Regions from separate parts of the Klebsiella sp. CSG-1 genome, predicted to be linked through region 2. Evidence: predicted binding sites of a transcription regulator. Region 2 holds the regulator's gene; the other holds the start of a gene.
What was found. Region 2 encodes CRP, which controls carbon source genes, mostly activating them, when cyclic AMP is high. Its sites were predicted from a motif close to ATGTGANNNNNNTCACAT; they were not measured.

Region 1: a site for CRP is predicted at 2,406-2,423, ahead of focA (formate transporter FocA). Genes of this name have one in related genera too.

Annotation. Positions count from the first base shown of each region.
Region 1 is NZ_JBWNLD010000001.1:73,072-79,216, forward strand. It holds gene AC007G_RS00460 (DUF421 domain-containing protein) at 1-222, opposite strand, end outside; gene ycaO (30S ribosomal protein S12 methylthiotransferase accessory factor YcaO) at 338-2,098, shown strand; gene focA (formate transporter FocA) at 2,483-3,340, shown strand; gene pflB (formate C-acetyltransferase) at 3,392-5,674, shown strand; gene pflA (pyruvate formate lyase 1-activating protein) at 5,876-6,145, shown strand, end outside.
Region 2 is NZ_JBWNLD010000005.1:474,705-480,849, reverse strand. It holds gene AC007G_RS15470 (hydrolase) at 1-562, shown strand, start outside; gene AC007G_RS15465 (YheU family protein) at 559-777, shown strand; gene AC007G_RS15460 (phosphoribulokinase) at 813-1,682, shown strand; gene AC007G_RS15455 (OsmC family protein) at 1,783-2,187, opposite strand; gene crp (cAMP-activated global transcriptional regulator CRP) at 2,493-3,125, shown strand; gene AC007G_RS15445 (YccS/YhfK family putative transporter) at 3,178-5,256, shown strand; gene argD (bifunctional acetylornithine/succinyldiaminopimelate transaminase) at 5,246-6,145, opposite strand, start outside.

The DNA.
Region 1 (6,145 bases), on a different contig from region 2:
CATCGGGACATCGTCATAGAAAGCGACATCCCCCGCCGCGGAACCGAGGGTCAGGATAATGAGGACTTCAAACAGCGACATCTGCCGCACGCCGCGTCGGCCGGTGATTTTGAGAAAGATAAATACCAGGACAAAGGTGTATACGCTCCTGAGCGCCACCTCAGCCAAAAAATCCACTGGCACTTTATCCAACGCCATACGATGCCAATCAAATGCCTTCATGGTTAACGCCTGTACAGTTATCGGGTGTCAGTAAGGATAGCCAGACGATGGAGATAGCGCCGGTCATCTAAAAGCCGTATCATTGCGCGCTTTACGTACGATAAAAGTGATCGCCATGACTCAAACGTTTATTCCCGGCAAAGATGCCGCCCTGGAAGATTCCATCGCTCGCTTCCAGCAGAAATTGCTCGACCTCGGATTTAATATTGAAGAGGCCTCATGGCTGAATCCCGTACCGCACGTGTGGTCAGTACATATCCGTGATAAAGAGTGCTCGCTGTGTTTCACCAACGGCAAAGGGGCGACCAAAAAAGCGGCGCTGGCCTCGGCTCTTGGCGAATATTTCGAGCGTCTGTCCACCAACTACTTTTTTGCTGACTTTTGGCTGGGCGAAACCATCGCTAACGGACCGTTCGTCCACTATCCCAATGAGAAATGGTTCCCGCTGACTGAAGACGATAAAGTGCCGGAAGGTCTGCTGGATCCTCGTCTGCGCGCATTCTACGATCCTGACGATCAGTTGACCGCCAGCATGCTGGTCGACCTGCAGTCGGGCAACGACGAACGCGGCGTTTGCGGCCTGCCGTTCACCCGCCAGTCCGATGGCGAAACCGTCTATATCCCGATGAATATCGTCGGCAACCTGTATGTCTCTAACGGTATGTCAGCGGGCAACACGGCGAACGAAGCGCGCGTTCAGGCGCTGTCGGAAGTCTTCGAGCGTCATATTAAAAACCGCATCATCGCGGAGAGCATCAGCCTGCCAGAAATTCCGGCAGAGGTCATGGCGCGTTATCCTGGTGTGGTGGAGTCCATCAATAAGCTGGAAGCCGAAGGTTTCCCGATTTTTGCTTACGATGGCTCGCTGGGCGGCAAATATCCGGTTATCTGCGTGGTGTTGTTTAACCCGACGAACGGAACCTGCTTCGCCTCTTTCGGCGCACATCCGGACTTCGGCGTCGCCCTGGAACGTACCGTCACCGAGCTGCTGCAAGGCCGTAGCCTGAAAGACCTCGATGTCTTTACCCCCCCTACCTTCGATGACGAAGAAGTGGCCGAACACGCCAATCTTGAAACCCACTTTATTGATTCCAGCGGTCTTATCTCCTGGGATATGTTCAAACAGGATGCCGACTACCCGTTCGTCGACTGGAGCTTCTCCGGCACGACGGAAGAAGAGTTCGCCACCCTGATGGCTATCTTTAAAGAAGAAGATAAAGAAGTTTACATCGCCGATTATGAGCACCTGAGCGTCTACGCCTGCCGCATCATCGTTCCGGGAATGTCAGACATTTATCCAGCGGAAGATCTGTGGCTGGCCAATAACAGCATGGGCAGCCATCTGCGCGAAACCCTGCTCTCCCTGCCGGGCAGTGAATGGGAAAAAGAAGATTATCTGGCGCTGATCGAGCAACTGGACGATGAAGGGAATGATGACTTCACCCGCGTACGCGAGCTGCTGGGCCTGGCGACGGGCAAAGACAACGGTTGGTATACGCTGCGTATTGGCGAACTGAAAGCCATGCTGGCGCTGGCCGGCGGCGATCTGGAGCAGGCGTTGATCTGGACGGAATGGACCATTGAATTCAATGCGTCTATCTTCAGTGCGGAACGCGCAAATTACTACCGCTGCCTGCAGACGCTGCTGCTGCTCAGTCAGGAAGAAGAGCGCCAGCCTCTGCAGTACCTGAATGCCTTTATCCGTATGTACGGCGCTGATGCGGTTGAAGCCGCCAGCGCGGCGATGAGCGGTGAAGCGCCGTTCTATGGCCTGCAGGCGGTAGATAGCGATCTCCAGGCTTTCCCGGCCCATCAGTCTTTACTGAAAGCCTATGAAAAACTGCAGCGGGCAAAAACGGCATTCTGGGCTAAATAAGGCTTCATTTTACTGCCAGCCACATTATTTACGGGGTCGATAAAGACCCCGTTTTTCATCGCTAAGTAGACCCGCGCTAATTTGTGGTTGCAACGTTAATTTACAGTAAACTTTTTTTACGCATCAGCTTGGGATTGTTAATTTTAATAAAAAATACCCCATTTTAATTAACCGTCCGGAGCGGCCCAAAATGAAAAAAATCAACATAAGTTGTAAATTTTAAAATTTATTTTTTTCATCTAAAACAATCATTTATTTCCATAATAAGTCAAAACCACACATATTCAGGGCTTATAGTTCCGGTGGGATATGATCTACATCAATTTCCCTTCTATAATGCTTTGTTAGTATCTCACCGCCAACTTTTATAAAGAGAGAGTTAGTGTGAAAGCTGACAACCCTTTTGATCTTTTACTCCCTGCAGCCATGGCGAAAGTCGCCGAAGAAGCAGGTGTCTACAAAGCGACAAAGCACCCGATGAAGACGTTTTATCTGGCGATTACCGCTGGTGTTTTCATTTCCATTGCTTTTGTCTTCTATATTACGGCGACAACCGGCACTGCCGCGATGCCTTTCGGGATTGCTAAACTGATTGGGGGGATCTGCTTTTCACTCGGCCTGATTCTTTGCGTCATTTGCGGTGCCGACCTGTTTACCTCCACCGTTCTTATCGTCGTGGCGAAAGCCAGCGGACGAATTACCTGGGGTCAACTGGCAAGAAACTGGCTCAACGTCTATGTTGGTAACCTGATAGGCGCACTGCTGTTTGTATTGCTGATGTGGTTATCTGGCGAGTATATGACCGCCAACGGTGCCTGGGGCCTTAACGTCCTGCAAACCGCCGACCACAAAATGCACCATACATTTATTGAAGCCGTGTGTCTGGGGATCCTGGCTAACCTGATGGTCTGTCTGGCGGTGTGGATGAGCTACTCCGGCCGCAGCCTGATGGATAAAGCCATGATAATGGTTTTACCCGTGGCTATGTTTGTTGCCAGCGGCTTTGAGCACAGTATCGCTAACATGTTTATGATCCCGCTGGGTATCGTAATCCGCGACTTTGCAAGCCCGGAATTCTGGACCGCTATTGGTTCTGCTCCGGAAAATTTCTCTCACCTGACCGTGATGAACTTCATTACTGATAACCTGATTCCGGTAACTATCGGGAACATTATCGGCGGTGGTCTGCTGGTTGGGTTGACATACTGGGTCATTTACCTGCGTGGCGACGACCATCACTAAGGGCCGTTTCAGGCAGTAAATAAAAAATCCACTTAAGAAGGTAGGTGTTACATGTCCGAGCTTAATGAAAAGTTAGCCACAGCCTGGGAAGGTTTCGCGAAAGGTGACTGGCAGAAAGAAGTCAACGTACGTGACTTTATCCAGAAAAACTATACCCCGTATGAAGGCGACGAGTCCTTCCTGGCTGGCGCAACTGAAGCGACAACCAAGCTGTGGGACAACGTTATGGAAGGTGTTAAACAGGAAAACCGCACTCACGCGCCTGTTGACTTCGACACTTCCCTCGCATCCACCATCACTTCTCATGACGCGGGCTACATCAACAAAGCTCTTGAGAAAATCGTTGGTCTGCAAACTGAAAAGCCTCTGAAACGTGCGATTATCCCGTTCGGCGGCATCAAAATGGTTGAAGGTTCCTGCAAAGCGTACGATCGCGAACTGGACCCGATGCTGAAAAAAATCTTCACCGAATACCGTAAAACCCATAACCAGGGTGTATTCGATGTCTACACCAAAGACATTCTGAACTGCCGTAAGTCTGGCGTTCTGACTGGTCTGCCGGATGCGTATGGCCGTGGCCGTATCATCGGTGACTACCGTCGCGTTGCGCTGTACGGTATCGACTTCCTGATGAAAGACAAATACGCACAGTTCCTGTCTCTGCAGTCTGACCTGGAAAACGGCGTAAACCTGGAAGCGACTATCCGTCTGCGTGAAGAGATCTCTGAACAGCACCGTGCTCTGGGTCAGATCAAAGAAATGGCAGCGAAATACGGCTGCGATATCTCTGGTCCGGCAACCAACGCACAGGAAGCTATCCAGTGGACCTACTTCGGCTACCTGGCCGCCGTTAAGTCTCAGAACGGTGCAGCAATGTCCTTCGGTCGCGTATCCACCTTCCTGGATGCCTACATCGAACGTGATATCAAAGCAGGCAAAATCACTGAACAAGACGCTCAGGAAATGATTGACCACCTGGTCATGAAACTGCGTATGGTTCGCTTCCTGCGTACTCCGGAATATGATGAACTGTTCTCCGGCGACCCGATTTGGGCAACGGAATCCATCGGTGGTATGGGCGTTGACGGCCGTACTCTGGTCACCAAAAACAGCTTCCGCTTCCTGAACACCCTGTACACCATGGGTCCTTCTCCGGAGCCGAACATCACCGTTCTGTGGTCTGAAAAACTGCCGCTGAACTTCAAGAAATTCGCCGCTAAAGTGTCTATCGATACCTCTTCTCTGCAGTACGAGAACGATGACCTGATGCGTCCGGACTTCAACAACGACGACTATGCTATCGCATGCTGCGTAAGCCCGATGGTTGTTGGTAAGCAAATGCAGTTCTTCGGTGCTCGCGCTAACCTCGCGAAAACCATGCTGTACGCTATCAACGGCGGCGTTGATGAAAAACTGAAAATGCAGGTTGGTCCGAAATCTGAACCAATCAAAGGCGACGTTCTGAACTTCGACGAAGTTATGGAGCGTATGGATCACTTCATGGACTGGCTGGCTAAGCAGTATGTCACCGCCCTGAACATTATCCATTACATGCACGACAAGTACAGCTACGAAGCCTCTCTGATGGCGCTGCACGACCGTGACGTCATTCGTACCATGGCATGCGGTATTGCTGGCCTGTCCGTTGCGGCTGACTCCCTGTCTGCTATCAAATATGCGAAAGTTAAACCGATTCGTGACGAAGACGGCCTGGCCGTTGACTTCGAAATCGAAGGTGAATACCCGCAGTTTGGTAACAACGACTCTCGCGTTGATGACATGGCGGTTGACCTGGTAGAACGTTTCATGAAGAAAATTCAGAAACTCACTACCTATCGTAACGCTATCCCGACTCAGTCCGTTCTGACCATCACCTCTAACGTGGTTTATGGTAAGAAAACCGGTAACACCCCTGACGGTCGTCGTGCTGGCGCGCCGTTCGGACCAGGTGCTAACCCAATGCACGGCCGTGACCAGAAAGGTGCTGTTGCCTCTCTGACCTCCGTTGCTAAACTGCCGTTTGCTTACGCTAAAGATGGTATTTCTTACACCTTCTCTATCGTGCCGAACGCACTGGGTAAAGACGACGAAGTGCGTAAAACCAACCTTGCTGGCCTGATGGATGGTTACTTCCACCACGAAGCGTCAATCGAAGGCGGTCAGCACCTGAACGTCAACGTGATGAACCGCGAAATGCTGCTCGACGCGATGGAAAACCCGGAAAAATATCCGCAGCTGACCATCCGTGTATCTGGCTATGCAGTACGTTTTAACTCCCTGACTAAAGAACAGCAGCAGGACGTTATCACTCGTACCTTCACTCAGACCATGTAATGGTTGTGACTGAAATCGCGATTTAAAAAGCGTACAATAAAGGCTCCACGCAAGTGGGGCCTTTTTAGCACCTCCCGTACTACAGTCTCTTTTGCCCGCTATCTATACTGCATGGATAACAGCCAAAACAGACTTAACACAGCCGGTTTGAGCTGTGCATACACAGGCCCCGGACGGGCCGAATCTGGAGATATCACCGCAATGTCAACTATTGGTCGTATTCACTCCTTTGAATCCTGCGGCACTGTCGATGGCCCAGGGATCCGCTTTATCACCTTTTTCCAGGGCTGCCTGATGCGCTGCCTGTATTGCCACAACCGTGACACCTGGGATACCCATGGCGGCACCGAAGTCACCGTCGAAAGCCTGATGAAAGAGGTTGTGACCTATCGCCACTTTATGAACGCTTCCGGCGGCGGCGTGACGGCATCGGGCGGTGAGGCAATTTTGCAGGCCGAGTTCGTGCGCGAC
Region 2 (6,145 bases):
GCTGGGCGGCAATATGCTGGGCTGCCTGCTGGCCGAAGAAGGCGATAATGTCCCGTTGGATGCCGCGGTTATTGTCTCAGCCCCGTTCATGCTCGAAGCCTGCAGCTATCATATGGACAAGGGCTTTTCCCGGGTCTATCAACGTTATCTGCTCAATCTGTTAAAGGCCAACGCCGCGCGTAAGCTGAAAGCCTATCCCGGCTCGCTACCGGTTGATCTGCGCCAGCTCAAAGGTATGCGCCGCATCCGCGAGTTTGACGATATGATCACTGCCCGGATTCACGGATTTGCGGATGCGCTGGACTACTATCGCCAGTGTAGCGCAATGCCGCGGCTCAGCGACATTACTAAACCGACGTTGATCATTCATGCGAAGGACGATCCTTTTATGGACCACCACTCCATTCCGCCGCAAGAGCAACTCCCGGTAAATGTCGAGTATCAGCTGACAGAAAATGGCGGACACGTCGGATTCGTCGGCGGCACGCTGCGCAAGCCGGAAATGTGGCTGGAAAAGCGTATCCCGGACTGGTTAACCCGTTGGTTGGGAGCACAAAAATGATTATTCCCTGGCACGATCTGGATCCCGAAACGCTGGATAACCTGATCGAAAGCTTTGTGTTGCGTGAAGGCACCGATTATGGTGAACATGAACGCTCGCTGGCGGATAAAGTCGCCGACGTCAAACAGCAATTGAAAAGCGGAGAAGCCGTACTGGTGTGGTCAGAACTGCACGAGACGGTCAATATCATGCCCCGCAAGCAGTTTCACGGCTAAGGCGGCGCCACACATCGTTTAATCTGGGAGTTGTTATGTCTGCCAAACATCCGGTGATTGCCGTCACGGGCTCCAGCGGCGCGGGAACCACGACCACCAGCCTCGCCTTTCGTAAAATTTTCGCACAGCTAAACCTGCGTGCCGCTGAGGTGGAAGGCGACAGCTTCCATCGCTATACCCGCCCGGAAATGGACATGGCGATCCGCAAAGCGCGCGATCAGGGGAAACACATCAGCTACTTCGGTCCGGAAGCCAACGACTTCGGTCTGTTGGAAAACACCTTCCTTGAGTACGGGCGTAACGGTAGCGGCCAGTCGCGCAAGTATTTGCATACCTATGATGAGGCGGTGCCGTGGAATCAGGTGCCGGGCACATTCACACCGTGGCAACCGCTACCGGAACCGACCGATGTCCTGTTTTATGAAGGGCTGCACGGCGGGGTTGTTACGCCGCAGTATAACGTCGCGCAGAATGTCGACCTGCTGGTCGGCGTGGTGCCTATCGTCAACCTGGAATGGATTCAGAAGCTCATCCGCGATACCAGTGAACGCGGCCACTCCCGTGAAGCGGTGATGGATTCCGTGGTCCGTTCAATGGAAGACTATATCAACTTCATCACGCCGCAGTTTTCGCGCACCCATATCAACTTCCAGCGCGTTCCCACTGTCGACACCTCCAACCCGTTTGCGGCGAAGGGCATTCCGTCATTGGATGAAAGCTTTGTGGTGATCCATTTCCGCAACCTGCAGGATATCGATTTCCCCTGGCTGCTGGCGATGCTGCAGGGGTCGTTTATCTCGCATATCAATACGCTGGTGGTGCCTGGCGGGAAAATGGGGCTGGCGATGGAGCTCATCATGACGCCGCTAGTCGAACGACTGATGGAAGGGAAGAAAATCAGTTAACCACGTTAAAAAACCCCGAGCGCCTGGCGCTAAGCGGGGTTTTCGTCCTTCACTCACGGCTCCCGGATAAGGCGTTTGCGTCGCTCTCCGGGAAGGCTGCTTAGCCTTCCACCACTTCATAGGTGTGGGTGATATTCACCGCTTTTTGCAGCATCAGCGCCACCGAGCAGTATTTCTCCGCCGACAGATCCACCGCACGGGAAACGGCCGCCTCTTTCAGCTCCTTACCGGTGACGATAAAATGCATGTTGATATGGGTAAACAGGCGCGGCGCCTCTTCCCGACGTTCAGACGTCAGCTTGACTTCACAGTTGGTCACGTTGTGACGACCTTTCTGCAAAATAGACACGACATCGATCGCGCTACATCCGCCCGCCGCCATCAGCACCATCTCCATTGGGCTTGGCGCTTTATCTCCGGAGTTGCCGTCCATCAGAATCTGGTGACCTGACGCCGACTCTCCGATGAAGGTTAACCCTTCAACCCATTTCACACGAGCTTGCATAAAATTTAACTCCGAGGTTGCAATTTTCCTGACAGATTACGCGTACATAACAATTCTCGCAACGGAAGGCGACCTGCATCATGCTGAAGCGAGACACCAGGAGACATGCGGCAAAAGCTATGCTAAAACAGTCGGGATGCTACAGTATTACATTGATGTACTGCATGTATGCAGAGGAGTTCACATTACAGGCTGAAGAAAACTCACCAGCCGTTTCCCAGGCATAGGGAAACAATACGATTGCATGCCCGGATGCCGTGTAGTGTCGGCACCCGGAGATAGCTTATAACAGAGGATAACCGCGCATGGTGCTTGGCAAACCGCAAACAGACCCTACCCTCGAATGGTTCTTGTCTCATTGCCACATTCATAAGTACCCATCTAAAAGCACGCTGATCCACCAGGGTGAAAAAGCAGAAACGTTGTACTACATCGTCAAAGGCTCTGTGGCTGTGCTCATCAAGGATGAAGAAGGTAAAGAGATGATCCTCTCTTACCTCAACCAGGGCGATTTCATCGGTGAATTAGGCTTGTTTGAAGAAGGCCAGGAGCGTAGCGCCTGGGTACGTGCGAAAACCGCATGTGAAGTGGCCGAAATCTCCTACAAAAAATTCCGTCAGCTCATTCAGGTTAACCCGGATATCCTGATGCGCCTGTCGTCGCAGATGGCTCGCCGTCTGCAGGTGACCTCAGAAAAAGTGGGTAACCTTGCCTTCCTCGACGTCACCGGGCGCATCGCTCAGACGCTGTTGAACCTGGCAAAACAGCCGGATGCGATGACCCACCCTGATGGTATGCAAATTAAAATTACCCGTCAGGAAATTGGTCAGATCGTTGGCTGTTCCCGCGAAACCGTTGGCCGTATCCTGAAGATGCTGGAAGATCAGAACCTGATCTCCGCACACGGTAAAACTATCGTCGTATACGGTACGCGTTAAGTCGATAAAACGGCGTGTTGCTTACGCAACACGCCGTTTTTGTTTTCCCTCTATGTGGCGCAGGCTGATTTACCACCCGGAAGTCAACTATGCACTGCGGCAAACGCTGGTGTTGTGTTTGCCTGTCGCAATCGGTCTCCTCCTCGGTCACTTACAGCAAGGTCTGCTGTTTTCGCTGGTGCCCGCCTGCTGTAACGTCGCCGGTCTGGATACGCCGCACAAACGCTTTTTTAAACGTCTGATTATTGGCGGCTCGCTGTTTGCCGGCTGTAGCCTGGTGGTCCAGCTTCTTCTTCAGCAGGATATCCCGCTGCCCTTGATTCTCAGCGGCCTGGCGCTACTGCTGGGCGTAACGGCGGAGATCAGCTCTCTGCACGCCAGGCTTCTGCCCGCGTCGTTAATTGCCGCAATCTTTACCCTGAGCCTTGCCGGGAACATGCCCGTCTGGGAGCCACTGCTGATCTACGCCCTCGGGACGCTGTGGTACGGCCTGTTTAACTGGTTCTGGTTTTGGCTATGGCGCGAGCAGCCGCTGCGCGAATCGCTGAGCCTGCTTTATCGCGAGCTGGCTAACTACTGCGAAGCCAAATACAGCCTGCTGACCCAGCATATCGATCCCACCACTTCACTGCCGCCGCTGCTCACGCGCCAGCAGAAGGTGGTGGACCTGATCACCCAATGCTACCAGCAGATGCATATGCTGGCGGCGAACCAGCGCAATGACCACAAGCGCCTGCTGCGGGCATTTCAGATGGCGCTGGATTTGCAGGAACATATCTCCGTCAGCCTGCACCAACCCGAAGAAGTACAAAAACTGGTAGAGCGCAGCCATGCCGAGGCGGTGATCCGCTGGAACGCACAAACCGTTGCCGCACGCCTGCGGGTGCTGGCCGATGACATTCTCTACCACCGCTACCCGCAACGCTTTCATATGGATAAGCAAATCGGCGCGCTGGAGAAAATCGCCTGGCAGCATCCGGACAACCCGGTAGGGCAGTTCTGCGCCTGGCACTTCAGCCGAATAGCCCGGGTGCTGCGTACCCAGCGCCCGCTGTATGCTCGCAACCTGATGGCGGATAAAGAGCGCCGTCTGCCGCTGCTGCCCGCGCTAAAGAGCTATCTCTCATTAAAATCGCCGGCGCTACGTAACGCTGCGCGTATCTGCGTGATGTTAACGGCCGCGAGCCTGATGGGAAGCGCCCTGAACCTTCCCAAGCCTTACTGGATCCTGATGACGGTGCTTTTTGTGACCCAAAACGGCTACGGCGCGACGCGGGTACGTATCGTCCATCGGGCGGCAGGTACACTTGCCGGTCTGGCTATCGCCGGCCTGGCGCTGCACTTTCACGTCCCGGAGGGTTATACGCTCTCCGCGATGCTGCTCGTCACGCTGCTGAGCTACCTGATTATTCGCAAGCATTATGGCTGGGCGATGGTTGGCTTTACCGTGACGGCGGTGTATACCCTGCAGCTTCTGACGCTCAACGGCGAGCAGTATATTGTCGCCAGGCTTATCGATACGCTTATCGGCTGCCTTATCGCCTTTGGCGGCATGGTCTGGCTATGGCCGCAATGGCAAAGCGGGCTACTGCGTAAAAACGCTCACGACGCGCTGGAAGCCGATCAGGAAGCGATCAGGCTAATTCTCAGCGACGATCATCAGGCCCCGGCGCTGGCCTATCGCCGGATGCGCGTCAATCAGGCACATAACTCGCTGTATAACTCGCTGAATCAGGCCATGCAGGAACCCGGTTTTAACACACATTATCTTGATGATATGAAACTGTGGGTCACCCACAGCCAGTTTATTGTTGAGCATATCAACGCCATGACCACCCTCGCCCGCGAGCACAATATGCTGACGCCGGAGCTGGCCCGGCGTTACCTGGAATCCTGTGAGATTGCGCTCCAGCGCTGTCAACAGCGGCTGGACTCCGACGGTCCCGGCAGCGCTGGCGATGTGAATATTATGGAGTCGCAGGATGTGGAGGTGAGCCGGGGCCCGTTAAGTACAATGGAGCAGCATCTGCAGCGGATCCTCGACCATCTGAACACCATGCACACCATCTCCTCGGTGGCATGGCGTCAGCGCCCGCATCACGGTATCTGGCTACGCGCGATTAAGCGTTAAGAACCTGCTTTATCGCCTGGGCAAAGCGGGCCATACCTTCAGCAATATCCTTCTCGTCGATGACCAGCGAAGGGACAAAACGCATCACATCCGGCCCGGCATTCAGCACCATCACGCCCGCATCTGCCGCGGCATAGAGAAAATCGCGTGCCCGGCCTTTATACTGCGGCTTAAGCTCCGCGCCAATCAACAGCCCCATACCGCGGATGTCGCTGAACAGGTCAAACTGCGCGTCAATTTGCTGGAGATGCTGCACAAACAGCTCGCGCTTCGCCTTCACGCCCTCCAGCACCTCCGGCGTATTAATCAGATCAAATGCCGCCCCGGCCACGGCGCAGGCCAGCGGGTTACCGCCGTAGGTCGAACCGTGGGAACCGGCGTGGAATGCGCTGGCAATATCACTGGTGGTCAGTACAGCGCTGATCGGGAAGCCGCCGCCCAGCGCTTTAGCGCTGGTAAGAATGTCCGGCGTCACGCCGTAGTGCATATATGCAAACAGCGAACCGGTACGCCCCATGCCGCACTGCACTTCATCAAATACCAGCAGCGCCTGATGCTCATCGCACAGCTCGCGCAGTCCTTTCAGGAACTCCGGCGTCGCCGCCATCACCCCGCCTTCCCCCTGAATTGGCTCAACCACTACCGCACAGGTGTGGTCATCCATCACCGCCTTCACCGCATGCAGATCGTTAAACGGCACGTGAATAATGTCCGCCGGTTTCGGGCCGAAGCCATCAGAATATTTTGGCTGCCCGCCCACCGATACCGTGAACAGCGAACGGCCGTGGAAGGCATTATGGAAGGCGATGATTTTGGTCTTATACGGGCTGTGACGGGTAATGGTGTAGTGGCGCGCCAGCTTGAACGCCGTTTCGTTCGCTTCGGTGCC